Regions from separate parts of the Mesorhizobium sp. M0938 genome, predicted to be linked through region 3. Evidence: predicted binding sites of a transcription regulator. Region 3 holds the regulator's gene; each other region holds the start of a gene.
The links. The regulator LexA, encoded in region 3, represses DNA repair genes until DNA is damaged. The targets are predictions, from matches to a motif close to TGTTCNNNNTGTGTTCNG.

Region 1 (9,928 bases), on a different contig from region 3:
CGCAGCGACTGCTTGGTGATCTTCGAAATGTCCTGGCCGTCGACCTCGATGCTGCCTGCCTCGACATCGTAAAAGCGCTGCAATAGCGCCACCAGCGTCGACTTGCCGGCGCCCGAGGCGCCGATGATGGCGGTCATCTTGCCGGCGGCGGCGACGAAGCTGAGGTCCTGCAGCACCGGCGCGTCGGCGACATAGCCGAACGAGACGTTGTTGAAGCGCACCTCGCCGCTGGTGATCGTCGCTTCGGCCGCTCCGGGCGCGTCGCCTTGCTGCGGCTCGAGGTCGAGCAACTCGTAGATCATGCGCGCATTGACGAGCGCCCGTTCCATGCCGACCTGCATGCGCGCCAGCCGCCGGGCCGGATCGTAGGCGAGCAGCAGCGCGGTGATGAAGGAGAAGACTGCGCCGGGCGGCTGTCCGAGCACCGTCGCCCGGTAGCCGGAATAGGCGATAACGCTGGCAACGGTGAAACCGGCCAGTATTTCGGAGATCGGCGTCAGTCGCTCCGAAACGCGGGCGATCTTGTTTGTCCGCTGCTCGGCATCGTCGGCGAGCTTGCCGATGCGGCGCGACAGCTCGCCCTCCATGGTAAAGGCTTTGACGATGGCGATGCCTTGCGTGGCTTCCTGCATGGCGCCGATCAGCCGCGAGTTGATCTGCACCGATTCACGGGTGATGCGCCGCACCCGCCGCATCAGATAGGTGACGGTGTAGATCAGCGGCGGCCCGATCAGCAGTGAGCTCAAGGATAGCACCGGATCCTGATAGATCATGACGCCGATCAGCCCGATCAGCGTCACACCGTCCCGCGCGATCGACGTCAGCGTCATCGACAGAAGGTCGCGGATGCCGTTGACGTTCTCGTTGACCTGCGCGGCCAGGCGCCCCGAGCGCGTGTCGTTGAAGAAGCCGACGCCGAGCTTCATCAGATGGTCGAAGATGCGCTTTTGGTAGCGCGCCACCAGATTGTTGCCGATCCTGGCCAACGTCACCGCCTGGCCGTAGCCGGCCAGTCCGCGCAGGATGAAGGCACCCAGGATCGCAGCGCAGATCCAGGCGATCAGATCGCCGCGCCGTTCGTAGAAGATCTGATTGACCACGGGGCTCATGATCAAGGCCGTGACTGCTGTCGTTCCGGATACGGTCAACAGGCAGACTATGGTGAAGACATAGGACCACCGGTACTCGTATCCGTTCTCGGTCAGGATACGGCGCACCACCGCCACGACCTCGCCGGGCCGGGCTTTCGCTTGATGTTTGGGCGATTGGTTCAAGTCGGGATCCGTGATGTCGGTTTCGGCTTCGCGGCCGGGCTAATTCGGCAATCCTCTTAGCGCTCCGGTGGCGGCTTGCCTATGGCCGAGGCCGGCAAAACTTCGCCGGCGCCCAAGTCGTCATCTAAGCCCGCCAGCGCCGCCCCGCCGTCTGGACGCCGAACAGCGAGGGATTTCTGGCATAGGCGGCAAGGCCGGAGAGCGCAGCCAGCGGGTGGGTGATCACATAGACGGGCATGGTCCGCATCAACTCGCTATGCGGCGCCTTGTCCTCGAAGGCGGCGCGGAACTCGCCCGTCTTCAACGCCGGCAGGATTTTCTGCGCGATGCCGCCGGTCAGGAAGACCCCGCCGCGACTCATGAACACCAGCGCAAGGTCGCCGGCGGTGCGCCCCAGGCAGGTGACGAATATCGACAGCGCTTCCGCGGCCACCGGATCCGACTTCGCCAGTGCCGCGGCGGTGACCTCGGCCGGCGTGGTGAAGGGAGCCGGCTTGCCGTCCGCCTTGGCCACTGCCCGGTAGGCATTAACCAGGCCACGTCCGGACAGTATCTGTTCGCCGGAGATTCTGCCCTCGAGCTTCTCAATATGCGGAAAGACCTGGAAATCGCGCGGCGAGCGCGGCCCGATATCCATATGCCCGCCTTCGCCGGGCACCGGTATCCAGTGGTTCAGCGCGTGAACCAGGCCGGCGACGCCAAGTCCGGTGCCGGGACCGAGCACCACCCGTCCGGCATTTGGCTCCGGCGCATCGCCGCCGATCTTTTCCATATGCTCTTCGCCGAGCGCCACGACGGCCAGCGCCTGCGCCTCGAAATCATTGAGCACCACGATGTCGCTGAGGCCGAGGCTGGCAAACATCTTTCTCGGCTTGACGATCCACGGGCAGTTGGTGAGCGGGATCTCGTCGCTATCGACCGGACCGGCTACCGCCAGTACAGACGAGTTGGGCCGGACCGACGAGCGGTCGAGCACGGCTGCCTGGATGGCGTCGTCGATCGTGTTGAAATTGGCCGTCTGGACGATCTGCGGTTCGGTCGGTTCCGAGTTCGCGTCGAGCACGATCGAAAAGCGCGCATTGGTGCCGCCAATGTCGCCGATCAGGATCGGAAACCGCAGCGCTGTATCGTCGTCGCCTGGCATGCTCTTGTTCGTCCCGGTTCGCAATGACGTTCCGCCGTTCGTTCGTTGACTAGCGCATGACCCGGGAAAGGGAAATCGCTTTTCGAAATGAGGCGGCCAGGATTCAGAGCAAGATGAGATCCATTGGGGCTTCAGGTCGGACCGAACCGGGACGAAGGGGTGCATGATGGCGGATTTTGCAGCGGGCGGTAAGTCGGAGGGCAATCCGTGGCAGCGTAGTCCGGGATCCAAGCGAACTTCCTGGAGCCCGGTCAATTGTTCCCGTAATGTTCTTGCCTAAGCCGGAAATCTGTGGTTGTCTTCGGTAACGCCGTTCGCGGCATGATCGCATGGGCTTCGGGCGGGCCCGTATCAGGGGTGAAGAATGGTTGCGCGGGTCCGCACGGTGGCTTTCCAGGGCATCGAGGCCGTACCGGTCGACGTGCAGGTGATGATCGCGCCGGGCAAGGTCAACATGCACATCGTCGGCCTTGCCGACAAGGCTGTGGCCGAAAGCCGCGAGCGGGTGCAGGCGGCCCTGCATGCGTCGGGCCTGTCGATGCCGTCGAAGAAGGTTACCGTCAATCTGGCCCCGGCCGACCTGCCCAAGGAAGGCAGCCATTACGACCTGCCCATAGCCCTCGGCCTGATGGCCGCATTGGGCGCCATTCCGGGCGACATGCTGGCCGGCTATGTCGTGCTTGGCGAATTGTCGCTCGACGGCACCATCGCCGCGGTGGCCGGCGCATTGCCGGCGGCGATCGGCGCCAATGCCGAGGGCAAGGGGCTGATCTGCCCTTTCGCCTGCGGACCGGAAGCGGCCTGGGCCGGCAAGGATTTCGACATATTGGCGCCGCGCAGCCTGATCGCCATCGCCAATCATTTTCGCGGCACGCAGGTCCTGTCGCGACCGGAGGCAGGCATCCATGCCTCGGCGCGCGACCTGCCAGATCTTGCCGACATCAAGGGCCAGGAAACCGCCAAGAGGGCGCTGGAAGTGGCGGCCGCCGGCGGTCACAACCTACTGATGGTCGGACCGCCGGGCTCGGGAAAATCGATGTTGGCGCAGCGGCTGCCCTCGATCCTGCCGCCGCTGGCGCCAAGGGAATTGCTCGAAGTCTCGATGATCGCGTCGGTGGCCGGCGAACTCGGCGAAGGCAAGCTGACTGACCGGCGGCCGTTCCGCGCGCCGCACCATTCGGCCTCGATGGCGGCGATGGTCGGCGGCGGCCTGCGGGTGCGGCCGGGCGAGGCATCGCTTGCCCATCACGGCGTGCTGTTCCTCGACGAGTTTCCCGAATTCTCGCCGCAGGCGCTTGACGCATTGCGCCAGCCGCTGGAGACCGGCGACTGCATGATCGCCCGCGCCAATCATCGCGTCACCTATCCGGCGCGCATCCAGCTGGTCGCGGCGATGAACCCGTGCCGCTGCGGCATGGCCGGCGAGCCGGGCTATCGCTGCCTGCGCGGCGACCGTTGCCGCACCGACTATCAGGCGCGCATTTCCGGCCCGCTGCTCGATCGCATCGATCTCCGGATCGAGGTGCCGGCGGTCTCGGCCAGTGATCTGATCCGGCCGGACCGGGCGGAGAAAAGTGCCGATGTCGCGCTGCGCGTGGCGCGCGCCCGCACGATCCAACGCGAACGTTTCGAGCGGCTCGGCGCAACCTCCGCCACCACCAACGCGCATTGCTCGCCCTCTGTCATCGAGGAAATCGCCATGCCGGATGCATCGGGCCTGTCGCTGCTCAGGGATGCCAGCGAGAAACTCGGCTTCTCGGCGCGCGCCTACCACCGGGTGCTGAAAGTGGCGCGAACGCTGGCCGATCTCGAGGCCAGCGAGACGGTCGGCCGCATCCACCTGGCCGAGGCGATTTCCTACCGCATGAGCTCGGAGCGGATGGCGCAGGCGGCGTAGAGCGCAGCTTCGAGCGGCCGGAAAGCTTGACCGTCAAGCCAGTCGGCAAGCCTTTACACCGGGTCACCTAGGCCGCCGGGTCATCTCAAGGAGTTCGGCGCGCAGTTCCTGCCTATCGGGAAGAGCCATCGTCGCCAGATCGGCCAACCAGATGCCGTCGGCTGCCAGCCTGGCGACTGCGTGGCGCATGTCGCCATCGGTGGCGCGGTGCCGCTCGAAGCGGGCCTGGAACCAGTCGACCCACAATGCGCGCAGATCGGCGTCGGTCAGCATCAGGATGGACAACGGAGCCCATGGACCGCCACCGGCCTCCACCCCCACTCGAAAGACAGCCTCGACATAGGCGCGCGTGAACGAGCCATAGGGCTCGGGATCGGCGGCGATGCGCTCGTCCAGCTCGCGGTCGATCGCGTCCAGCAGTTCCTGGAACACGGCGTCGATGAGCGCCTGCTTGCTGGGGAAATGATGAATGAAGCCGCCCTTGGTCACGCCGGCGGCATCGGCCACAGCCTGGACCGTGACCGCGGCAAGGCCCTGAGCCGCGGCGAGCCTGGCGGCGTGGTCCAGCAAAGCGCGCCGGACGATCTCGGGCTGCTTCTTGCGCTTGTGGGCGTTCTCCACGGTCAATGTGCCGCCGAGTTCGAGAAGGCGTTCACGACGATGACGCCGGCGACGATCATGCCGATCCCGATCATCGCCGGCAGGTCGAGCGTCTGACGAAACACGAGAACGCTGACAAAGGCTGTCAGCACGATGCCGAAGCCAGCCCAGATGGCATAGGCGACGCCAAGCGGCACCATCTTGAGCGCCTGGGACAGCAAGAAGAACGATCCGGCGTAGAAGACCGCCATGACGAGGGTCGGCGCAAGCCTGGTGAACTGCTCGGATTTCTGCAGGAAGGCCGTGCCGATCACCTCGGCGACGATGGCGAGCGCGAGTGCGCCGTAGGAGACAAAGACAGGAGACATGGCGGGAGCTTCCGGGACGAGTCAGACTTCCCTCAACATACCAAACATACGGTATGTTTCAAGGATACTCCTTCGCTATTTCCTGTCAAAGCCGAACCGTCGCCGGCGGCCCGCCGGCGGGCCGGAAGCGGGCCGGCCGGCAAGGAATTCGACATACGGTGCTACGCAGCTATCAATTACTTTTGCGGCAGCTACTTAACCGGGATCATGAGATGTGCGTAGGGAGTGCCCGCCCACATCACATATGGCCTGGACGTGTCAGGCTTGGGGTCCTTGGGATAGCCCTGCATCATGTCCATTGCATTGACGACCATCACGTGCGGGCCGGTCTCTATCCAATTGTTGCCTTCCTCGGGCTTCATCGCAAAAGGATCGGTGTTGCTGCCGTCGCTGCCGCCGGACAGCATATACATGAAGCCGACCTTGCCCTTGGGCGGTTCCTTCTTTTCCATCCACGCCATTGCCCATTCCATCGCGTTGGCATCGCCACACATTGGATCCGGGCCAGGCGTGGCCGGGTGGTCCGGCATGCACCAGAAGCCGTTTGTACCCTCGCGCAGTGTGCGCATTGCGCCCTTCTCATCCATAGCGTGGATCGCAGCGCCGCTTGCTACAGCGGGGGGTGCGGCGGATTCAGCGCTCTTGATCATCGCAGCGTCGTCGGCGGCTGCGCCTTGCATGGCAAGCAAACTGCCCGCCGCCAAAAGGGCAGCGACCGTCAGAAGCCGTTTCATGGCCGTTCTCCGGTTTTTGAGTTGATCTTGTGCATGATGTCGGACGCACGGCCTCCCAGAGCCGTTTGTCGGTGGTAAAATCCTACCAGATCGCATGCTCCGGGACAATGACGTTTTAGCGATTCCTAATATCTGTCGCGTGTTTCATGCTGAAGTTCTGCTCCATCAATTCGCGCATTCTCTGCGTTGAATATCCCGGCATGCCTCCCCCAGATGCTCCGGAGCGGGCTGCAACGCGCGTTCGACCTGAGCGCGGATAGGCGCAGAATTTCTACCCCACCTGGAAACGTCCGACGTGAGGTCAGCGCTTTGCAGCGGCGGCTTGTTACCCCGCCCTTTCCTTCGCCTTCAGCTCCAGCCGTCGGGCATGCAACACCGGCTCGGTGTAGCCGTTGGGCTGAACCCGGCCCTTGAAGACGAGGTCGCAGGCGGCGAGGAAGGCGATGGACTTGTCGAAGTCCGGCGCCATCGGCTGGTAGAGCGGGTCGCCTTCGTTCTGGCGGTCGACGATCGCTGCCATGCGCTTCATCGTCTCCATCACCTGGTCCGAGGTGCAGACGCCATGGTGCAGCCAGTTGGCGATGTGCTGCGAGGAAATGCGCAGCGTGGCGCGGTCCTCCATCAGGCCAACATCGTTGATGTCAGGCACTTTCGAGCAGCCGACGCCCTGGTCGATCCAGCGCACGACATAGCCCAGAATGCCTTGCGCATTGTTGTCGAGCTCCTTCTGGATGTCGGCCTGAGACCAGTTCGGCCGCACCGCGACCGGCACCGACAATATGTCGTCGAGTTTTGCCTTGGGCCGGCTCTTCAGCGCCGCCTGGACGGCATGCACATCGACCTTGTGGTAGTGGGTGGCGTGCAGCGTCGCCGCTGTCGGCGACGGCACCCAGGCGGTGTTGGCACCGGCCTTGGGGTGAGCGATCTTCTCCGCCAGCATCGCCGCCATAAGATCGGGCATCGCCCACATGCCCTTGCCGATCTGGGCGTGGCCGGCCAGCCCGCATTCGAGCCCGGTGTCGACATTCCAGGCTTCGTAGGCGGCGATCCAGGCGGCCTGCTTCATGTCGCCCTTGCGGATCATCGGACCGGCTTCCATCGAGGTGTGGATCTCGTCGCCGGTGCGGTCGAGGAAGCCGGTGTTGATGAAGACGACGCGGTCTTTGGCGGCGCGGATCGCCTCCTTGAGGTTGACGGTGGTGCGCCGCTCCTCGTCCATGATGCCCATCTTGATGGTGTTCGCCGGCATCTCGAGCAGCGCCTCGACGCGGTCGAAAATCTCTACGGCGAAGGCGACTTCCTCCGGCCCGTGCATCTTGGGTTTTACGACATACATCGAGCCGGCGCGGGAGTTTTGCCGGCGTCCGTTCGGCCCGACATCATGCAGCGCGATCAGCGCCGTCATCGCCGCATCCAGAATGCCTTCCGGCACCTCGTTGCCGTCGCGGTCCGATATCGCCGGATTGGTCATGAGGTGGCCGACATTCCTGACCAGCATCAGCGAGCGGCCGGGCAGCGTCAGCGCGCTGCCATCGGGCGCGGTGTACGACCGGTCGGGGTTGAGTTTCCGCGTAAACGTCTTGCCGCCCTTGGTGATCTCCTCGGCAAGGTCGCCCTTCATCAGGCCGAGCCAGTTGCGATAAACCACGACCTTGTCCGGCGCATCGACAGCCGCGACCGAATCCTCGCAGTCCTGGATGGTGGTCAGCGCCGATTCCAGCACGACATCGGCAATGCCCGCCGGATCGGTGCGGCCGATCTGATTGCTGCGGTCGATGACGATCTCTATATGCAGGCCATTCCCCGTGAGCAGCACCGCTTCAGGGTTGGCGGCGTCGCCGCGATAGCCGGCAAACTGTTTTGGGTCGGCAAGCGTGGTGGCGCCGGCGCCTTCGCCCAGCCGCAACATGCCGTTGGCAACCGAAAGCCCGTTCACCCCAGCCCATTTGCCCGAGGTGACCGGCACCGACTCGTCGAGAAATCCCTTCGCCCAGGCAATGACCTTGGCACCGCGCACGGGATTGAACCTGCCGCCCTTCTCGGCGCCGTCGGTCTCGGGAATGGCGTCGGTGCCGTACAGCGCGTCATAGAGCGAGCCCCAGCGCGCGTTGGCGGCGTTCAGCGCGTAACGCGCATTCATCACCGGCACCACCAGCTGCGGCCCGGCAACCACCGAGATTTCCGGGTCGACATTTTCCGTCGCGACGGAGAAGGCCGCCCCTTCCGGCACGAGATAGCCGATCTCCTTGAGGAACGCCTTGTAGGCCTCCATGTCGCTTGGCGCGCCATTGTCGCGATACCAGCGGTCGATCTGGTCCTGCAACGCGTCGCGCTTTTCCAGCAGCGCCCGGTTCTTCGGCGCCAAATCATGCACGATGGCCGAGAAGCCGGTCCAAAAGGCGTTGGCGGCAAAGCCGGTGCCCCGCAGCGCCTCGTTCACGACGAAATCATAAAGCTCGCGGGCAATCCGCAATCCGGCGATTTCGACGCGATCGGTCATCAGGGCTTCTCCAAGATGAAAGGCTTTGGCCGGGCCTTTGGCATGTCAGGGTAGCACGGTCAATTCAGCTTAGGGTGAAGGGGAGGTATTTTGCAGCCGATCTCCCCCCTCGAGGGGGAGATGGCCGGCAGGCCAGAGGGGGTCGGTCCGACCGGGCTCGGCCTCCTGCGACAGAAGGAAGTTGCGCTCCACGCGCGGCGACCCCCTCTGTCGCCTTCGGCGACATCTCCCCCTCGAGGGGGGAGATTACGCGCTCACACCGCGATCCTTGGCCTGCCCGAGGCCACCGCCACCACATGCGCCTCGATGAACATGCGCTGGCCTTCGACGGTGGAGACGCGGAATTCGCTGGCGACCTCGATCTCGGCGCTGTCGGTGCCAGCGTCCTTTGCCCGCCCGGCGGCGATGGCGCGGACATCGGTTTCCGCCGCGGCGATCGCCGCCGCCTCGTCGCGAAAATCGCGCACGGTTTCGCCCGATGCGACGCGAAACAGCCCTTCCTTGGGCTGGCTGACACGCGCCTCCGCTGAAACCCTGACCTGGCCGACCACGGCGCCGAGCGCATTGGCGACGTCGGTATCCCTAGGCACGACGCAGCCATTGCCGACCAGCTCGGCGAGGCCGGCATAATGCAGCGGCGCCGAGGCGCCGAGGCCGATGACCGGCCGGTCGAGTGCGACGCTGAGCCGGGCAATGCCGGGATGGGAATCGACGGCGCGCTGCACCAGCGCGTGCGCCACCGTCGCTGCGCCGTCGAGCCCGTCCTCGGCAAAGGCGGTTTCGAGGATGACTTCCGCCGACAGGCGGGTCAGAGTGGTCAGCACCCGTTCCGATATCGCCTCCGGCGAGGCGGCTATTGATTGTCCCCGCCCGTCGCGTCTGCGGGCGAACAGGTCGGCACCAAGACGGGCCGCGGCGGCATCCCAATTCGCCTGCTTGCCCAGCACATGGGCGGCGTCCGACGGCGTGAAGCCGGCGACATGCACCAGCCCGCGCGACACCAGCCGGTTCAAGGTGGCGTTCTGCGCGTTCGAGGTCAAAAGCCGGTCGATGGCGAGCGGCACAGCACCGATCAGCTCGTAAAGCTTGGCTTCGGCGCCGGTCAGGCCGGCGGCGAGCCGCTCCGGCACGCCGGTCCTGACCGCCAGGCGGCCATCCATGCGGCCGGGGTTCGGCGCGCGCAGCTGGCGCTCCAGTTCCGTGGTGACGGCTTCGCCATGTATCATGCCGGCCAGCGCCAGCGGCACCAGGCGGCGCGGCCCAAGCAGGATTCTCGGGTTGAGGGCGCCGTCCTCCAGCGCCACTTCGGAATCGCCGCCGAGCCCAAAAGTGCGCATGGCCACCGCCTCGACCATGGTGCGGAAACCGCCGACGGTGGCGCCTTCCGGATCGAGCCTGGGACGGCCCTGGT
Region 2 (9,928 bases), on a different contig from region 3:
TTCGGCGTGATCAACGACACGGCGCGAAGAGTGAAGGTGGTTCTCGACCAGGAGTTGATGGGCCATGCCATCATCAACGCCCATCCGCTGACCAACGAGGCAACGACATCGATCGCTGCCGCCGACCTTGTCAAATTCGTCGAGGCAACCGGGCATGATGCTGTTATCTTGAAAGTCACGGCATGATCGCCACATGGATGGCGATAAACCGACTTCTGAGCGAGGATATGGACGTTGTGCCGGGCCGGTGGGCCGGCGGCGCGACCGAAAGGGTGACGAGATGAGCGACAGCAATCAATTTGGCGGCCCGTTTGGCAGCAATGGCGGGCAATATGCCACCACTGTGCAGTATGGCGGCACTGAGGCCGCCCCCGCGAAAGTAGCGCCTGGCGAGCCGCCTGTCGCCGTCGATGTCATCAAGGACACGACGACCGCCACTTTTGCCGCCGACGTCATCCAGGAATCGCGCCGTCAGCCGGTGCTGGTCGATTTCTGGGCTCCCTGGTGCGGGCCCTGCAAGCAACTGACGCCGCTGCTGGAAAAGGCAATCACGGCCGCCCGCGGTAAGGTCAAGCTGGTCAAGATGAATATCGACGACCATCCTTCGATCGCCGGACAGCTCGGCATCCAGTCGATCCCGGCGGTCATCGCCTTTAAGGATGGACAGCCGGTCGACGGCTTCATGGGCGCCATCCCCGAGAGCCAGATCGCCGCGTTCATCGAGAAGGTCGGCGGCAAGACCAATGGTGCGCCGCAGGTGGCCGAGGCGCTTGCCGCGGCCGCGGAGGCGCGCGACGCCGGCGACATGCAGACCGCGGCGGACATCTACGACGCGGTCCTGGAACAGGCGCCGGAGACGATCGAAGCCATTGCCGGGCTTGGCGATCTGCTGTTCGAGGCCGGCGATGCCGAGGGCGCCGAAGCCGTGCTGGCGCGGGCGCCGGAAGCAAAGAAGGATGCGCCGCCGCTGGCCGCGGTGCGCGCCAAGATGGCGCTTGCCGCACAGGCGTCGGCGCTCGGCAATCCGGCCGAATTCGAGCGTCGGCTGGCTGAGAACCCCGGGGACCATCAGGCACGTTTCGATCTTGCCATGATCCAGAACGCCAATGGCGAGCGCATGGCGGCGGCCGACAATCTGCTGGCAATCGTCAAGGCCGACCGCTCGTGGAACGACGATGGCGCCAAGACGCAGTTGCTGCAATTCTTCGAGGCATGGGGGATGACCGACGAAGCAACGCTGGCGGCGCGGCGCAAATTGTCGTCGCTGCTGTTCTCCTGAGCGCGGCATAGCTGTTTTTGCCTGGTGGCCTTGCGGTCGGCGGCGGCTGCGCCAGATTAGGGGCCAGACCGGATCCGTTTTTTGCTTCCTGACGATTTACACGCCAGGTTGCGATGGGCGGACGGATTGATGCGCTTCTGGACGAAGCGAGCGGAGGACTGAAGTGCAGGCGGGAAACGCGCATTACCGGCTCGATACGGATTTGCCGTCGACGGTGCCGATCTTCCCGCTTGAAGGGGCGTTGCTGCTGCCGGGAGGCCGCATGCCGCTCAACATCTTCGAGCCGCGCTATCTGGAGATGGTGGATGAGGCGATCGCCGGATCGCGGCTGATCGGCATCATACAGCCCAGCCTCGACGGCGCGCGGCGCGCCGATGGCGAGCCTGAACTCTGCAACGTCGGCTGCGCCGGACGTATCATTGCGCTTTCCGAGAGTGGCGACGGCCGTTACCTGATTTCGCTGCAAGGCGTGTGCCGGTTCCGCATCGTGCAGGAGCTCGCGGTCAAGACGCCCTTCCGCCAGTGTCGGTTTGCGCCCTTTCTCACCGATCTCGATGAAGGTCAGGCAGAGGCAGAGATCGACCGACCGGCGTTGCTCAAGGCATTTCGCGCCTATCTGCAGGCCAACGATCTTGAAGCCGACTGGGAAAGCGTCAGCCGCGCCGAAAATGCCATGCTGGTCAATGCGCTGTCGATGATGGCTCCCTACGGGCCGGCCGAGAAACAGGCGTTACTCGAAGCGGCGGACTTGAAGACACGCGCCGAAACGCTGATCGCCATCACCGAAATGGCGCTGGCGCGCGAAAACGAGGATTTCGGGTCGAGCCTGCAATAGGAGGCTCTTCCTTCTCCCCTTGTGGGAGAAGGGAGAGCCGCGCGAAACCTGAAGTGATTGCCCAGATAAGGACGAACCGAATGGTGGATGGGCGTGACGGAAAGAATGCCAATGTCGACCCCAGGCTGCTGGAATTGCTGGCCTGCCCGCTGACCAAGGGCCCGCTCACCTGGGATCCGGAGCGCGGCGAGCTCATCTCAAGGGTCGCACGGCTTGCCTATCCGGTGCGTGACGGCATCCCGATCATGCTGCCTTCGGAGGCGCGCGCGATCCCCTTGGAGGACGGATTGCCGCCGCGCCTGGGCGGACCGTCCTGAACTGTAGTGATCCTTCGCTGTCCCGCTGACATTTCGCAAGATTGTGCAGCGTCGCACCGGTATGCTTTATTGAAAATTGCGCCCCTTGGGCATGACCCTTTCTGCCTTCCCCGATAGCGTCGCGCTATCCTGCCGGTCGCTTTGCACGACAGGTACATCGGGCTTCTCCTCCAAAAGCACGGACAGCCAGGGCGTCAGATCCTCGACCTTTTCGGCGACGATATGGATGACGTCCGATTCCGACTGCAGTTTGCCGGTGATACGAACGAACCGCGCTCCCATGACAATGGGCCGGTAGCGATTGAAGGTCCTTTCCCAGAAGATGACGTTGGCGACGGCCTGCTCGTCTTCCAGCGTCAGGAAAATCGCTTTGCCAGTGCCTGGGCGCTGCCGCACGAGCACCAGGCCGGCGACGGAGACCCGCCTGCCATCCGGCACGGAGGGGAGGCGCGCATTGGGCGTGACGCCGGAACGATCCAGCCGCTGGCGCAGAAAGGCAAGCGGATGCGCTTTCAGCGACAGGCCGAGCGAACGGTAGTCGTGGACGACGTGCTCGCCGAGCGGCATTGTCGGGAGCCTGGTTTGGGGCTCGAGATCGCGCAAACGGATCGCCGGCCGGTCGAACAGCGGCAGGGTTTCGGCGGCACTCCTGCCGTCGAGGGCGCGGACCGCCCACAGGGCGTCGCGGCGGTCGAGACCAAGCGAACGGAAAGCGTCGGCTTGCGCCAGTTTTTCGACCTCATCGACATAAAGGCCTGAGCGCAGCCAGACATCGCGAACGGATGCGTAGCCGTCGCCGCGTCTGGCGACAAACACCTCCATGCGCTCCTTCGACAGACCTTTGACCTGGCGGAAACCCAGCCGGACGGCATGATTGGTCCGGATGACGCCGCGCATCTGGGCATGGCGTTCAAGGATGCGGGCCGGATCGAAGGGCGCTTCCTCCAGCGCGCAATCCCAATCGGAAAAATTGACGTCGACGTCGCGGATTTCGACGCCATGGTCGCTTGCGTCGCGGACAAGCTGAGCCGGCTGGTAAAACCCCATCGGCTGGGAGTTCAGGATCGCAGCGCAGAACACGTCGGGATAGAAGGTCTTGAACCAGCAGGAGGCATAGACCAGCAGGGCGAAGGAGGCGGCATGGCTTTCGGGAAAGCCATATTCGCCAAATCCCTCGATCTGCTTGAAGCAGCGTTCGGCGAAGTCTTTCTCGTACCCTCTCTTCATCATGCCATCGACCATCCGCTTGCGGTAATTGCCGATCGTGCCGGTGCGCTTGAAAGTGGCCATGGCGCGACGCAGTTCATCGGCTTCGCCCGGCCTGAAGCCGCCGGCGACAATGGCGATCTTCATCGCCTGTTCCTGGAACAGCGGCACGCCCAGCGTCCTGCCGAGTATCTCTTCCAGTTCCGGCTTGGGATATTCGGCTTTTTCTTTTTTCTGCCGACGGCGCAGATAGGGGTGGACCATGTCGCCCTGGATCGGGCCGGGCCGCACGATCGCCACCTCGATGACGAGATCGTAGAAGGTGCGCGGCCGGAGGCGTGGCAGCATCGACATCTGCGCGCGCGATTCGATCTGGAAGACGCCGATCGTGTCGGCGCGGCAGATCATATCGTAGACATGTTTATTCTCCGGCGGCAGGGTGGCCAGCACATAAGGCTGGCCATAGTCATCCCGCGCCTCCGGATAATAATCCCTAAGCAGGGTGAAGGCGCGCTGCAGGCAGGTCAGCATGCCGAGCGCCAACACATCCACTTTAAGGATTTTCACCGCGTCGAGATCGTCCTTGTCCCACTCGACCATCTTGCGCTCGTCCATCGCCGTTTTGATGATGGGCACGATCTCGTCGAGCCGGTCCCTGGTGATGACGAAGCCGCCGACATGCTGCGAAAGATGACGGGGAAAGCCCATGATCTCGTTGGCGCATTCGATCACATGCCTTGTCGATGGATCGGTCTGGTCGAGGCCGCCGGCCCTGGTCTCCTTTTCGCCGAGCTCCGAGGTCGACCAGCCCCAGATCGAACTGGACAACGCACTCCTGACATCGTCCGAGAGGCCCATCGCCTTGGCCACTTCGCGCATCGCCGAGCGGCCCCGGTAGCTGACGACGGCCGCGGCAAGCGCGGTGCGCTTGGCGCTATATTTGGTATAGATGTACTGGATGACTTCTTCGCGCTTCTCATGTTCGAAATCGACATCGATATCGGGCGGCTCGTTTCTTTCCTCGGAAATGAAACGCTCGAAAAGCGAGTCGATCCTTTCGGGTCCCACTTCGGTGATGCCGATGCAATAGCAGACCACCGAGTTGGCCGCGGAGCCGCGGCCCTGGCAGAGTATGTCCTGGCTGCGGGCGAATTTGACGATGTCATAGACGGTCAGAAAATAGCGCGCGTAGTTCAGACGCTCGATCAAAGCGAGCTCTTCTTGGATGCGCTTCGTCACATCGGCGGGAACGCCTGCGGGATAGCGTAGCGCTGCACCCTCTCGAGCCAGCCTTTCCAACTCGGCCTGTGGCCCGAGGCCCGATTCCGTCGGTTCGTCGGGATAGTTGTATTGGAGGTCACTGAGAGAGAAGCTCAATTCGCCGGCAAAGCGCAGCGTTTCCGCCAGCGCTTGCGGATGTCTGCGGAAAAGCCGCGCCATCTCCATTGGCGGCTTCAAATGGCGCTCGGCATTGGCCGCCAGATCCAGCCCCGCTTCGGCAACAGGCACGTTGAGGCGGATCGCCGTCAGCACGTCCTGCAACCGGCGCCGTTCGGACGTATGGTAAAGAACGTCGTTGGTCGCCATCAGCGGAATGCCCGATGCCTCAGCCATGGCAGCCGCCTGCTCGATACGGAAGCGGTCGTTGCCCTGATAATCCGGCGCAACGGCAAGCCGCAGGTTCTCCCCGAAGCGATCCCTGAGCCGGCTAATCAGTCCGAGATCATCTTCCGCCGGCGCCGACAGATCCGGCAGGACCGCCAGCGACATGAGATCGCCCCATTCGAAAAGGTCGTCGCGATAGAGAAGCGGCGCGCCCTTTTCGCTTTCGTCGCGCATATTGGCTTGCGTCAGCATGCGGCACAGATGGCCCCAGCCCTTGCGGTCCTGCGGATAGGCGAGAACATCAGGCGTGCCGTCGCAAAAAACCAGGCGGCAGCCGGGATGATAGGAAAGACCTTCCACCTTGGCCTGCTGCCAGGCGCGCACGACGCCGGCCACGGTGTTGCGGTCGGCAAGTCCGATCGACGAGAATCCCAAAAACTTTGCCGCGACCACCAGCTCCTCCGGTTTCGAGGCGCCGCGCAGGAACGAGAAATTCGACTGGATGCCGAATTCGGCATAGGGAACGGCCGTCAGCGCATTCATGCGAAGACCCCATGCATGAACCAGCGCGGCGGGACTTGAGAGGCGCCGTAGAGACCCTGGCGGTAGAGCCAGTAACGGCGGCCGTCGCTATCCTCGATGCGGAAATAATCCCGGGTCGGCGCGTCTTCTTGCCCCGACGCCTCCCGCCACCATTCCGGGGCGATGCGTTCCGGCCCTTCGGCGCGCGCAACCCGGTACAGCGCGCGCCGCCAGCGGAAGTTCATGGGCGGTCCCTCAGGCATTTCGGTGGCCGGGACCTCGATCGGTTCGGGCGAACGGAACAGCCGGATGGGGCGTTCCGGCCGGAAGACAGGCTTAGTGTCTTGTATCTTGTCCGGCTTCTTCGGCGGAGAGACCCTTTGCGGCGCTTCCGCGAAGGGAAGCGTGGCGACGGCGCGCTCGGGCAGATGACTCTCGACGGCAATCGGTTTCAAAACCGCGCTGTCGCCGAGCCGGGCGCGGATGCGGTCGGCGAAAAGGGCGATGTCGGCGCCGTCATCGCGCGTCTCGCCGGCGAGATCCGCCTGCTGCATGTCGAAGGCCGCGGCCGTCAGGACCGAGAGGCGCACGAGATCGAAGCCATAGCCGGCATCGATATCCTGTTCGAGCGCGGCTAGCCTTTCGTGGAACAATTTCTGGATCAGCAGCGGCTCGCGCAACGGCCGCGAGGTGCCGACGGCGATGCGGCTGACGGCGCCGTCGACGCGGAAGAGCAGCAGCGCCAGCCTCCTTGCGCCCTCGCCGCGGCGTTCGAGATCCACCTTCAAAGTCGTCGCCAGCATTTTCACCAGCCGCTCTATTTCGTCGGTTAGCATGATGGGCTCTGCGAGATGGCGTTCGACCGAAAGCGGGGCGACCGGCAGGCGCGGCGACACCGCTTCGTCGAGGCGGCCGAGCGCCTGGTCGAGGCGCAAAAGCAGCGAGACACCGAAGCGGCGGGCGAGCGGCGCGCGGGGGGCTGCCATGACGGCCCCCGCCGTGCGCAGGCCGACGCTTTCCAGGCTGGCGCGGATATCAGGCTCGATGCGCAGCGCCGCCAGTGGCAAGGGTGCGAGAAGCGCTTCCTCCTCGCCACCGGGGACGATGCGGTCACTGGCAAACCGCGCTGCCGCCCAGGCAGCACCTGGCGTGGCGGCAAGGCCGGCGCGGACATCAAACCCCTGATGGAAAAAGCGCGACAGGATGTCGTCGAGCATCGAGCGTTCGCCGCCGAAAAGATGAGTGCAGCCGGTGACGTCGAGGAACAGGCCATCGGCTGCGTCGAGCGCCACCAGCGGGGTGTAGCGGTCGCACCAGTCGGCAAGACTTTCGAGCAGGCGGCGGTCGGCCTCGGGATCGGCTTCCAGTACGTCGATCGACGGATGCATGGCGCGCGCGTCGGCTATGCCCATGCCGCGCTTCAGGTGAAGCGCCTCAGCCCGCTCGTCGAGGGCGGCGATGCGCTGCGCGTTCCCCTGGCGATGGCTGATCACCAGCGGCAGGTGATCCGACGGCCGGGAACGCCAGGACCGCCCCAGACGCTGCCGCAGGACCCTTTCCGCGGCGAGATGCGGGAACCACAGGGACAGAATTCGCTGCCCTTCTTTCCTCGCCCCGTCTTTCTTCGAAACTGTGTTCATCGGGGTTCCACTCCAGTGTGAATTGTCCTGGCAAGGCCGTGCGGCTCTTGCCGATGCTGACGGTGAAGGCGGGACGGCCGATCGAGCCGGCGAGCGGCCCGGCAATCGTCTGGCGAGATGCCGACGGCGCCGCCGACAGGACGAGGCGAACGGGTGCCGCCGTCGGCTCGGATTCGCCGGCCTGGCGCAGCAGGAACACCGGCCGGCCGGCATTCTGGGCCCGGGCGTGCAGCCGCCGCGTCGCGGTGAGATCCAGCCGCTGCGGGCTGCCGCGGATTTCGAGGATGACGGCGGCGAGCGCCGTCATCCGGGCGGCCTCCTCGGCGATCCACAGCGCATCGAGGAGTTTTGGCGCCTCGGAAAACAGCAATTGCTCCGGCTCGATGCCGAAAACGGCGTGAAGCCCCCTGGCATAGGGGAAGCCCGCCTCCCGGAAGATTTCCGCGGTGCCGATCCACAGGACCGGCAATTGCGGCCCCTGTTTGAGGATCAGGCTGACGAGCGACAGGGCGAAGCCGGCGACGGCCCCGGCATCGCGGGTCGCGGCGCCATGGATCTCGTTCAGCGCCGCCTTTGGCAGGCCGCCGCTGAGCGCAGCATCAAGCCCCTCGGCGCCGGTGCGCAGAAACGCATCGGGCGGCGCCACGGCGAAGCCGCGGCGGACGATTGTTAGACCCTGGGGTGTGACATCCGCTATTGGATTCTGGGGGAGGACGTCCGCATCAACGGGGGTTGCGCCGGCCGGCGCCTCCAGGCGCTCGGGCAGCGTTCCCTCGATCTTCGCGATCTGGCGGCGCAGGGCAAAAACAGTCTCCCGCGCCACGGCGCTTGTCGCCATGACGGTCAGCTTCCACTCACAATTGTTCCTGTTATGTTCCTATAGATTCCAGAGGGCACCCGAAGAGTCAAGCGGAGTCATGGGGAATTTATTCCTGCCCTTGCGTTGACGGCAACCCGGCCATTTGCCGAGTCCGGCTCGAAAGCCTATATGCCGGGATCAGAAGGACAAAGCATGGCCCGCATCTACAAGACCCGTGTCTGGCACGACCAGCTTTCGCCATCGATGGAGGAAATGGAGTTCCTGGCGTTGGAGGCTTATGCCCATCTGCCGGAGGATTTTCGCAAGCTGACCGGCGAGATCGTCATCCAGATCGCCGAATTCCCGACCGACGAGATCATGGACGATCTGTCGCTGGAAACGCCGTTCGACCTGCTCGGCCTGTTCGAGGGGCGCGGCATCGCCGAGCGCTGGAACCCTCAGACCGGCGAGGGGCCGAACCGCGTCACGCTCTACCGCCGCGCCATCCTGGACTACTGGGCCGAGAACGAAGAGACGCTGGGCGACATCGTCACCCATGTGCTGATCCACGAGATCGGCCATCATTTCGGCCTGTCGGACGATGATATGGAACGGATCGAAGAGGCGGCGGAGTAGGCTGTGCTGATATTCAGGTGATGCCGGCCTGCGAACGGCAGTTTCCTGCGCTTCCGGTGCTCACGTACTCAAAAGTACGCTCCGCTCCGGTTCTCGGAAACCACCCAGTCTGGTCGCTTCGCGCCCGTCTTCGACTCCGGCGCGGCCTGACCTGAATCTCAACACAGCCTGCGTCGGAGTTATGCAAACTCTACCAATCGCTGAGCTTGGTGTTGGGCCCGTATTCCTGGCCCTCGATATCCTTCACCACGGCCTGGCCGCAACGCATGCTCTTGGTCTGCTTGTCGTAGGCATAGGTTGGCGAGCCGAACAGGTGCCAGCCCTTGTTCAGCGCCGCCGTCACCTTGTGGCAGAAGCTGGAATCGTCCGGGCCGGACAAAAAGCGGTAGAGTTTCATTTTTCATTCCTGTCGTGAGTTGCCAATCATGCCCCGATGGCGGCCGCCTTCGCCAGCAGTTTTTCGGCCTGCGCCAGATGCAGCCGTTCGACCATTTTTCCATTCAGTGCAATGACGCCCTTGCCGGCATTCTCGGCAAGCGCGAACGCCTCTTTCACCGAACGCGCCTCGGCCAGCGCTTCGGCAGATGGCGCAAAGGCCCGGTTTGCGGCCTCGATCTGGGCCGGATGGATCAGCGACTTGCCGTCAAACCCCATGGCAGCCGCCTCCCCGCATTCGCTCGCAAAAGCGTCCAGGTCGCGAAAATCATTGAAGACACCGTCGAGCAGGTCGAGGCCGCCGGCTCGCGCCGCCAGCACCATCTGCATAAGCCAGGGTGTGAGATAGCGCCGGTCGGGCGTGGCGAGAATGCCGGTGTCTTTGATCAGATCGTTCGTTCCGGCCACGAAACAAGTTAGCCGCGAGGCCGGATCGCGGCCAAGCTCGGCAATCGGTCCGATGTTGAGCAGAGCCTTGGGCGTTTCGATCATCGCCCACAGTTTCACCGCGTCCGGTGCGAAATTGTCGTCGAGCACGTCGCCGGGTTCGAGGACATCGCGCGGCGTGTCGACCTTGGGCAGCAGGATGGCGTCGGGCTCGCAGCGTGCCGCAGCCAGCAAATCGTCGGCGCCCCATTCGCTGGAAAGCGCATT
Region 3 (9,928 bases):
CGATGGTGCCGGGATTGTAGCCGGTGAACTCCACGCTCTGCGGCACGAACTCCGGCTTTACCGTGAACTGTTTTTTGGCTTCCTTCCTGGCGAGTGCGGCGTCAAGAGCGCGCGTCTCGGGGAGCAGCGACATCGAAGAGGACGAGGCGTTGCCGCCGAACAGGCCTGCAAACAGCCCGACGCTCTGCGGTTTCTGTCCGATCGCCTCGCTGCGCAATTCGCCATTGTTGCGGACCAGCGCAACGTTCATGGCCTCGGCGGAAACTGGTTCGGCCGACTGGATCGGTATGAGGGGTTGAACCGGTTCGATGATCTTGACGGCCTTGTTCTTAGCAGGCTTGACGTCAGCCGGCTGGGCAGCAGGCTTATCTTTCTGGGCAAGGCCCTTCTTGGCAAGAAATGCCTGCCGTTCCGCGTCGGCCTTGGCTTTGGCCGCCTCGCGCATCGCCAGCTTCCTGGCCTCGATCGCCTTAGCTCGAGCGGCCTCCTTGTCGGCGGCGATCTTGGCTTCGAGCTTGCCGATCTGGGCAAGATCGTCCGAAGTCGGCTTTTTCTTCTTCTTGAGGAGCCTAAGTTGCGCCGTATCGCTTTTGGCGGCGACGTTGACGACATCCGTTGTCACTGCGGCCTTAGAGGCCGAATTGCCCGCCGGCATGGCCGCGTAAGCGGGCGCACCAAGGCTGAGCGCGGCACAAAGGCCGGCTAAAATGAAGCTGCGAAGCTGCATGGCGAAGATCCGATCGTTCAATGCTTGTTGCCCACGGCGTCGGCGTCCCCCAAGGACCCCAAAAGTGCCGCGCGCAATCTATAATCGATTAATCGAAGTCGCCTCAAGCGCCGCGTCGTGCCGTGCCCGGTCGAATCTGCGTGATCGTGCGGCATTTGCCGCGACTGTGTTCAAACAACAACAGATCGCGGCGCCGGACGTCCGTTGATTACTGGTTTGGAACCTGCGGCGTCACCGGCGCCGTGGCGCCGTTTGTGGCCGGCGGCGTAGTCGAATCCGCGGCAGGCGGCGCAGTGGGAGCCGGCGCTGCTGCATCATTGCCGGAAGGCGGCGTCGGTGCCGTGTTGCCGGAAGGCGGCGCAGGCGCCGTAGTGCCAGGCAACTGGTTGAGCACGCCACCGCCCGCGCCGTTCGCCGCCGGCACGCGATCGAGAATATCGATCGGCTTCTCGCCGTAACGGGCGATGATCGACAGCGTCAGCGAGGTGACGAAGAAAGCCGCCGCCAGGATCGCCGTCGCCCGTGTCAACGCGTTGGCAGCGCCGCGCGCGGTCATGAAGCCCGATCCGCCGCCGATGCCGAGGCCGCCGCCTTCGGAGCGCTGCAGCAGCACGACGCCGACAAGAGCGAGCACGACCATGAGGTGGACGACGATCAGTACGGTTTCCATAGTTTATCCTGGCAAAGCCTTGCGCGGCCGTGGATACGACCGGTGATTTGGAGGCGGCTCAATACAATGCTTTGATGACATTTCCAAGCCCGCAGCCGGAATATGGGAAGCAATGCGCCCTTTGCAACGATTTCCGCTGCGGCACCGCCTATCCCAGCCCGACAGGGCTGGGTGCTACGAGATATTTCGATAGGCTTCGGCGATGCCGAGAAAGTCCGCCGCCTTCAGACTTGCGCCGCCGACCAGCGCGCCGTCGACATTTTTCACGCCAAGCAGTTCGACGGCGTTCGACGGCTTGACCGAGCCACCATAGAGAATGCGCATCTTCGCCGCTGCGCTGCCAAGCTTTTCCGACAGTTTTTCGCGGATATGCGCGTGCGCCTCGGTAACGTCGGCGGCGGTCGGCGTCAGTCCTGTGCCGATCGCCCATACCGGCTCGTAGGCGATGACGGTATTCGACGCCGTGGCGTTGGGCGGCACTGAGCCGGCGATCTGGCGCGACAGCACGTCGAGCGTAGCGCCCGCTTCGCGTTCGGCTCTCGTCTCGCCGATGCAGATGATCGCCACCAGCCCGGCACGCCACGCAGCGGACGCCTTGGCCTGAACGATGGCGTCGTCCTCGTTGTTATCGGCACGACGTTCGGAATGACCGACGATGACGTGGCTGGCGCCCGCATCCTTCAGCATCTCGGCCGAAATACAGCCGGTATGGGCGCCGCTCTCCTTGGTGTGGCAATCTTCGCCACCGGCCCGGACCGGCGTGCGCGACAAAATCTCCGCGGCGTGCGCAAGCAGGGTCGCCGGAAGGCAGACCAGCGCTTCGGTCTCAGCATCGAGCCCGCTCATGAAGCCGTTGCCGATCATCCTGAGTTCGTTGAGCGAGGCACTGGTGCCGTTCATTTTCCAGTTGCCTGCGACCAGCGGGCGGATTCCTGGCGTCATGGGATTTGCTTCTCCGGGCAATATTCGGCTGCGTCCTCACTAGCAAACTCAGCCCACAAAGCAATCGACAGTGGGCCGGAAGGACGCTATTGCGCTTGTTTCAGACTCGGCGCATGCGAAAATGCGCAAAAATCGGAAGTGACCATGCTTGGTATCTTGAGAAACGCGGCGGGGACCTGGGTCGCGAAGGCACTGCTGATATTGTTGGTGTTGAGTTTCCTCGTCTGGGGCATTTCCGGGCAGGTGGCGGGTGGTTTTGCAGGTCACGACGCGGTTATCACGGCCGGAGGCACCAAAGTGTCGATCAACGAGTACCGCCTCGCCTATGATCGCCAGATCAGCGTGATGTCGCAGCAATTCGGCCAGCGCATCAGCCGCGAGCAGGCGACGGCGCTTGGCCTCGACAACCAGGTCCTGGCGCAACTCGTGTCGGGTGCAGTCCTCGATGAGCAGGCCCGCAAGCTCGGGCTTGGACTGTCCAAGGACCGGCTGGCCCAGCTCACCCATGAAGACCCGGCCTTCAAGGGTCCCGGCGGCAGATTCGACAGGAGAACGTTCGAATACATTCTGCAACAGGTCGGTATGCGGCCGGAAGACTATCTGAAGAATCGCGCCCAGGAAGCTGTGCGCCAGCAGATCGTCGAGGCGGTTTCGGACGGACTCAAGGTTCCGGATACCTTCTTCAAGGCGGTGGCACTCTATCGTGGAGAGGACCGCACCATCGACTATGTGACCTTACCGAAATCGCTGGTCGAGCCGATTGAAGCGCCATCCGACAGCGCGCTTTCGGCCTATTTCGAGGAAAACAAGAAGACTTATGCGGCGCCCGAATACCGCAAATTCTCCTATGTCAGGCTCGAGCCGGAAGACATTATGGATCTGAGCGCCGTGACCGACCAACAGGTCAGCGAGGACTACAACAAGAACAAGGGGCGCTATACCACGCCGGAAACGCGCACCATCGAACAGCTCGTGTTCAAGACGCCTGATGCCGCGAAGGCAGCGCTCGATTCACTCAGGACCGGCGCAACTTTCGACAAGATCGTTGCCGCCGAGGGTAAGACGCAAGCCGACACGCTGCTCGGCACGCTGACTAAGGACAAGATCGCCGACAAGGCGGTGGCAGACGCCGCCTTCGCGCTAAACGCCAACGAGGTCAGCCCGGTCGTTCAGGGCGCTTTTGGTCCGGTGCTGCTGCGCGTCACCGACATCAAGCCCGAAGTGGTGAAGCCGCTGGCCGAAGTGTCGGCTGAGATCCGCAAGGATCTGGCGCTGAGCGAGGCGAGCCGCATTCTGCTTGATGTGCATGACAATTACGAAGATATGCGTGCTTCGGGCAGCACGCTCGCGCAAGCGGCCGAAAAACTGAAGCTTAAGGTCGTCACCATTGACGCGATCGATCGCACCGGCCAGAGGCCGGACGGCACCATCGTCAACGACCTGCCGGAATCGCCGGATCTCATCAAGGCGGTGTTCGATGCCGAACCCGGCGCCGAGAATCCCGACCTCACCACCGCCGGCAACGGCTTCGTGTTTTACGAGGTGGATTCAATCACGCCGGCCCGCGACCGCACGCTGGATGAAGTCCGCCAGAAGGTAGTGGCCGACTGGACGGCGACGGAAACGACCAAGCGGCTCACCGCAAAGGCCAACGAACTCGAAAAGCGTCTCGATGCCGGCGCCACGCTCGATGTGATCGCGAGCGAGCTCAAGCTCGAGAAGCAGACCAAGCGCGGCGTCAAGCGCGAGGCGGACGACGTCGATTTCGGAAAGGAAGGGGCGGCTGCGATGTTCGGCGAGGGCGAAGGCGGGACCGGGTTGATCCCCTCGCCCACTGGCGACGGACAGATCCTGTTCAAGATCGCCGAAGTCTTCGAGCCTGCCGGAGCCGACGCCAGCTCGGTACCGGACGACGCGCAGAAATCCTTCACCTCCGGAATGTCCGGCGACCTGCTCGACCAGTTGGTGGCGCAGTTGCAGACGCAATACGACGTTCGCATCGACCAGACCGCCGTTGCACAAGCCCTGACCAGATGAGCGCACTCAAGTCCCATATCGCCAAGGTCGCGGCCGGCAACGCCCTTTCCTTCGAGGAGGCGCGGGAGGCCTTCGACATCATCATGTCGGGCGACGCGACACCCGGCCAGATCGGCGGCTTCCTGATGGCGCTGCGCGTGCGCGGCGAGACGGTGAGTGAGATTTCCGGCGCCGTCGCCACTATGCGCGCCAAGATGCTGCGTGTCGAAGCGCCCGCTGGCGCCATCGACATCGTCGGCACCGGCGGCGACAATTCGCACAGCGTCAACATCTCGACCGCATCCGCCTTCGTCATCGCCGCCTGCGGGGTGCCGGTGGCCAAGCACGGCAACCGCGGACTGTCCTCGCAGACCGGCGCCGCCGACGTGCTGACAGCGCTCGGCGTCAAGATCGATATCCCGCCGGAAACGATCGGCCGCTGTATCCACGATGCAGGCGTCGGCTTCATGTTCGCGCCGGCGCATCATCCGGCGATGAAGCATGTCGGCCCGACCCGCGTCGAGCTCGGCACCCGCACCATCTTCAACCTGCTTGGTCCGCTCTCCAATCCGGCCGGTGTCGCCAGACAGATGGTCGGCGTGTTCTTGCCGGAGTGGATCATGCCGGTGGCCGAGACGTTGAAGGCGCTGGGCGCCGACCACGCCTGGGTCGCCCATGGCGACGGCTATGACGAGATTACCACCACCGGTGAAACCCAAGTGGCCGAACTGGTCGGCGGCGAGATCCGCAGCTTTACGCTGACCCCGGAAGCGGTCGGGCTGAAGCGTCACACCAAGGACGAATTGCGCGGCGGCGACGCCGCCTACAACGCCCAGGCGATGCGCGACATGCTGGGCGGCGCTGCCGGCGCTTTTCGCGATACGGTGCTGATGAACGCCGGCGCCGGACTGGTGGTCGCGGGCAAGGTAACGACGCTTGCCGACGGCATGGCGACGGCAGCGCAAGCCATCGACAGCGGCCGCGCGCTGCAAGTGCTCGACCGGCTGGTCGAGATTTCGAACGGATAGAGCCGTGTCTGACATTCTGCGCAAGATCGAGGCCTACAAGCGCGACGAGATCGCGGCGGCAAAGGCGCGCGTGCCGCTTGCCGAGATCAAGGCGCAGGCGAAGGACGCCGATGCGCCACGCGGCTTTCTCGCGGCCCTTGAAGCCAAGCGCAAATCCGGCAGCTTCGCGCTGATCGCCGAGATCAAGAAGGCGAGCCCGTCCAAGGGTCTGATCCGCGCCGATTTCGATCCGCCGGTACTGGCCAGGGCCTATGCGAAGGGTGGTGCCGCCTGCCTTTCGGTGCTGACCGACGCGCCGTCCTTCCAGGGTGCGCCTGAATTCCTCACCGATGCGCGTAACGCCGTGACGCTGCCCGCTTTGCGCAAGGATTTTCTGTTTGAGCCTTATCAGGTGTTCGAAGCCCGCGCGTGGGGCGCGGATGCCATCCTGATCATCATGGCGAGCGTCGATGATGCCGTGGCCAGGGAGCTCGAAACGACGGCTTTCGAACTCGGCATGGACGCGCTGGTCGAGGTGCATGACGAGGTCGAGACGGAACGCGCGCTGAAACTGTCGTCACGGCTGATCGGCATCAACAACCGCAATCTCCGGACGTTCGAAACCAGTCTCGATACTTCGGAGCGGCTCGCGGCGATGGTGCCGGGCGACCGCCTGCTGGTCAGCGAGAGCGGTATTTTCTCGCACGAGGACTGCCGCAGGCTGGAAAAAAGCGACATCGACACCTTCCTTGTCGGCGAGAGCCTGATGCGGCAACAGGACGTGGCCGCCGCAACGCACCTGCTTTTGACGGGCAAGGCGCCGGCCGAGGCCGTCTGACGATGACGGCCGCCCTCACCCATCTTGGCGCGAAAGGCGAGGCCAACATGGTCGATGTCGGCGACAAGGCGGAGACGACGCGCACGGCGATCGCCGAGGGTTTTGTCTCGATGCTGCCCGAGACGCTGAAAATGATCCTCGATGGTGATGCCAAGAAAGGCGACGTGCTGGGTACGGCTCGCATCGCCGGCATCATGGCGGCCAAGAGGACTCATGAGCTGATTCCGCTCTGCCACCCGCTGCTGTTGACCAAGATATCCGTCGACATCGAACCGGACGCGACGCTGCCCGGCCTGAAGGTCACGGCGTTGGCCCGCGTCACCGGTAAGACCGGCGTCGAGATGGAGGCGCTGACTGCCGTCTCGGTCGCTTGCCTGACCATTTACGATATGGCCAAGGCGGCCGACCGCGCCATGGTGATCTCGGGCATTAGGCTGGTGGAAAAGACCGGCGGCAAATCCGGCGACTACAAAGCGGGCGCCCAGGGGACAGGCCGATAATGGCGCTGCTTCCGGTCGCCGAGGCGCTAGAGCGTCTGCTTGACGATGCTGCGCCCTTGCAAGCTGAAAGCATCGCCCTGATGGACGCCGCCGACCGCGTGCTGGCGGGGCCGCTCATGGCGCTCCGCACACAGCCGCCCTTCAACGCGTCCGCCATGGACGGCTATGCCGCGCGGGCCGAGGATGTCGCGTCAGTGCCGGCAACACTTTCGGTGATCGGCATGGCGCCGGCCGGACGCGGCTTTGCCGGAACAGTCGGCCCGACGCAGGCCGTGCGCATCTTTACCGGCGCGCCGCTTCCCGCAGGCGCCGATACCATCGTCATCCAGGAGAATGTCCGCGACCTCGGCGGCGGCAGCATCGAAGTGACCGCGCCGACGGTTGAAGGCCGCAACATTCGACGCCTCGGGCTCGATTTCTCGAAGGGCGACGTCCTGCTGGAGAAAGGTCGCCTGCTTGATCCGGCGGCGTTGTCGCTGGCGGCGTCGGCCAACCACCCGCAGGTCAGCGTGGTGAAACGGCCGCTGGTCGCCATCATCGCTACCGGCGACGAATTGCTGCCGCCTGGCAGCGAGCCTGGCCCCGACCAGATCATCTCGTCAAATGCCTATGGCGTCGCCGCCGCTGCTCGCTTGGTCGGCGCCGACGCGCTCGATCTCGGCATCGCCTCCGACCGCAAGGAGGCGATCGCCGCGCTGGTGAAAAAAGCGGTCGATGCAGGAGCCGACGTCATCGTCACGCTGGGCGGCGCCTCAGTCGGCGACCACGACCTTGTGCATGACGTGCTGACTGGCGAAGGCATGACGCTCGATTTCTGGAAGATCGCCATGCGACCGGGCAAACCGCTGATGTTCGGCCGGCTGGGCGACATCCGCTGCATCGGCCTGCCTGGCAATCCAGTGGCGAGCCTGGTCTGCACACAGCTTTTCCTGAAGCCGTTGCTTGCGCGGCTCGGCGGCCGCGCCTACCGGCAGGACATGCGTCAGGCGCGGCTCGGCGCCGCCATTCCGGCCAACGATCTCAGGCAGGACTATGTACGCGCGGTGGTGAAGGAAGACGCCGGCACGCTAACGGCGACGCCGTTCGGCATCCAGGATTCCTCGATGCTCAGGATGCTGGCCGACGCGAACGGGCTGATCGTGCGTGAGCCATTTGCACCCCCAGCCGCGACAGGCGCCGCCTGCAGCGTGCTGATGTTACGCTGAACAAACCGTCAACGCATTCATTAAACTTTAAACAGTTGCGGAACACAACTGGAACAGATAGTGTTTGTTCTGGGTTTGTTTTTCTGATTCTGTTGGGGGTCGCGATGCTGACACGCAAACAACATGAGCTGTTGATGTTCATCCACGAGCGGCTGAAGGAAAGCGGCATTCCGCCATCGTTCGACGAGATGAAGGAAGCGCTCGACTTGGCCTCCAAGTCGGGAATCCATCGGCTGATCACGGCGCTGGAGGAGCGCGGCTTCATTCGCCGGCTGCCCAACCGCGCTCGCGCGCTGGAGGTGCTGCGCCTGCCCGATTCGATCGCGCCCGGCCTCAATGCGGCGCGCAAATTCTCGCCGAGCGTCATTCAGGGCAGCCTTGGGCAGAGCAGCCATGGACAGGGCAGCCTCGGGCGGCAGATCAAGCCGGCGCCTTCACGCATGCCTGCGGCCGGCAACGACGACGACGTTGTCGCCACCGTCTCCATCCCGGTGATGGGCCGTATCGCTGCCGGTGTGCCGATCGATGCCATCCAGCACCAGACGCATTCGATCTCGGTGCCACCGGACATGATCACCGGCGGCGCGCACTACGCGCTGGAGGTCAAAGGTGATTCGATGATCGAGGCCGGCATTTTTGACGGCGATACGGTCATCATCCGCAACGCCGACACCGCCCAGCCTGGCGAGATCATTGTCGCCCTGGTCGACGAGGAGGAAGCGACCCTGAAGCGGTTCCGCCGCAAAGGCGCCTCGATCGCGCTGGAAGCCGCCAATCCGGCCTATGAGACGCGCATATTCGGGCCGGACCGGGTCAAGGTGCAAGGCAAGTTGGTCGGGTTGATCCGGCGTTACTGAACGGCAGCTTTCTTGGGTTTCTCAGGCTTGCGGTAAGGCGGCAGACCCCTCGCCTCGCGCGAAAATCTCCGCTGCTCATGCCAGGGCCTGTATGGCTGATCGACGGCAAAACGGATTTCTGCGCGCGTCGTCGCTGATAGCGGATCGAAGAAGACGGCAGCACTGCCCATGCGAGCGAGCTGGCGTTTGGTGACGACGAGAACCAGCGGGTTGCGGCAGGGATTATAATAGGCTGTGGCATCGTCGATGACGATCAAATCCGCAAAGCCACAGGCCGGCCGCGCGGTTTTGCGGTCGTCGGCGAGCGCGATGATGGCGCCGGACGGATGCCGGGCGATGCAGAGGCCGTCAGTGCAGTAAAAAGGCGCTCCCGGCGGCAGGTCGGCAGGGTCGGCGATGTCGAACCGCACGTCTCCTTTTTCAAATGTCTCCGGCTCGACAATGGTCGCTGAGGTCAGCGCATGTTTCCAATTGTCGGTTGTGAATTCGTTCGAACGCACTCGGTTGATGGCAAGTTCGCCGCCGCCGATCGGCAGCGCCACCAGATGTGCGTCCTCCGAGATCAGCACGTCGGGGGTGCGTGTCTCGGAAATCGTTAGCAGGCCGGCGAGCGCAAAGGGAAGTGCCGCAAGCCGCAACCATGTCGTCGCCATTGTGGCAATGACCAGGGCGACCGTCACCAGCAGAACCGACTGCAACGAAATCAGCCCGACTGCATCGACCGGCGAACGCTCGGAGATCCATCCCGATATTGCAATCATCGCCGTCAGCCCCTTGCCCATCATGTAGAGGAAAGGCCCGTCGAGGCCGAAAGGCATTGCCAAGGCGCTAACGACGGCCAGGAACATGACGACCGTGACGATCGGCATGACGGCCAGATTGGCGAACAGGCTGAGCGGCGAGACGCGCTGGAAGTGCCAGATGGCGAAAAGCGCGGTGGCGCTGCCGGCAATGATGGAGGTCATTGCGATTGCACCTGTCCCAGCGAGGAGTTTCCGCGTGACGAAAGCGACCGGTGACCGTCGCTGCGGCGGCGCCTCGGCCTTGTCGGCACGATAGTCCGACCAGCCTGCATAGGCGCCTACGAGGGCTGCGGTCGCGGCGAAGGACATCTGGAAGCTGGGGCCGACCACCTCGTGCGGCGACACGACGATGACGGCGATCGC

Region 1: a site for LexA is predicted at 2,675-2,692, ahead of NKH73_RS22785 (YifB family Mg chelatase-like AAA ATPase). Genes of this name have one in related genera too.
Region 2: a site for LexA is predicted at 8,266-8,283, ahead of NKH73_RS23215 (ImuA family protein). Genes of this name have one in related genera too.

Annotation. Positions count from the first base shown of each region.
Region 1 covers NZ_JAMYNS010000014.1:14,213-24,140, forward strand. The annotation lists gene NKH73_RS22775 (ABC transporter ATP-binding protein) at 1-1,274, opposite strand, end outside; gene NKH73_RS22780 (glucokinase) at 1,399-2,418, opposite strand; gene NKH73_RS22785 (YifB family Mg chelatase-like AAA ATPase) at 2,783-4,315, shown strand; gene NKH73_RS22790 (TetR/AcrR family transcriptional regulator) at 4,379-4,936, opposite strand; gene NKH73_RS22795 (DMT family transporter) at 4,939-5,283, opposite strand; gene NKH73_RS22800 (hypothetical protein) at 5,475-6,017, opposite strand; gene NKH73_RS22805 (malate synthase G) at 6,343-8,517, opposite strand; gene NKH73_RS22810 (hydantoinase/oxoprolinase N-terminal domain-containing protein) at 8,772-9,928, opposite strand, start outside.
Region 2 covers NZ_JAMYNS010000014.1:101,016-110,943, forward strand. The annotation lists gene NKH73_RS23185 (prolyl-tRNA synthetase associated domain-containing protein) at 1-186, shown strand, start outside; gene trxA (thioredoxin) at 281-1,279, shown strand; gene NKH73_RS23195 (LON peptidase substrate-binding domain-containing protein) at 1,443-2,114, shown strand; gene NKH73_RS23200 (Trm112 family protein) at 2,195-2,431, shown strand; gene NKH73_RS23205 (error-prone DNA polymerase) at 2,498-5,785, opposite strand; gene NKH73_RS23210 (DUF6504 family protein) at 5,782-7,257, opposite strand; gene NKH73_RS23215 (ImuA family protein) at 7,199-8,242, opposite strand; gene NKH73_RS23220 (metallopeptidase family protein) at 8,417-8,839, shown strand; gene NKH73_RS23225 (DUF1737 domain-containing protein) at 9,030-9,236, opposite strand; gene NKH73_RS23230 (HpcH/HpaI aldolase/citrate lyase family protein) at 9,263-9,928, opposite strand, start outside.
Region 3 covers NZ_JAMYNS010000004.1:16,082-26,009, reverse strand. The annotation lists gene NKH73_RS07755 (L,D-transpeptidase) at 1-727, opposite strand, end outside; gene secG (preprotein translocase subunit SecG) at 936-1,397, opposite strand; gene tpiA (triose-phosphate isomerase) at 1,572-2,339, opposite strand; gene NKH73_RS07740 (SurA N-terminal domain-containing protein) at 2,484-4,376, shown strand; gene trpD (anthranilate phosphoribosyltransferase) at 4,373-5,383, shown strand; gene trpC (indole-3-glycerol phosphate synthase TrpC) at 5,388-6,200, shown strand; gene moaC (cyclic pyranopterin monophosphate synthase MoaC) at 6,203-6,700, shown strand; gene NKH73_RS07720 (molybdopterin molybdotransferase MoeA) at 6,700-7,905, shown strand; gene lexA (transcriptional repressor LexA) at 8,010-8,762, shown strand; gene NKH73_RS07710 (ComEC/Rec2 family competence protein) at 8,756-9,928, opposite strand, start outside.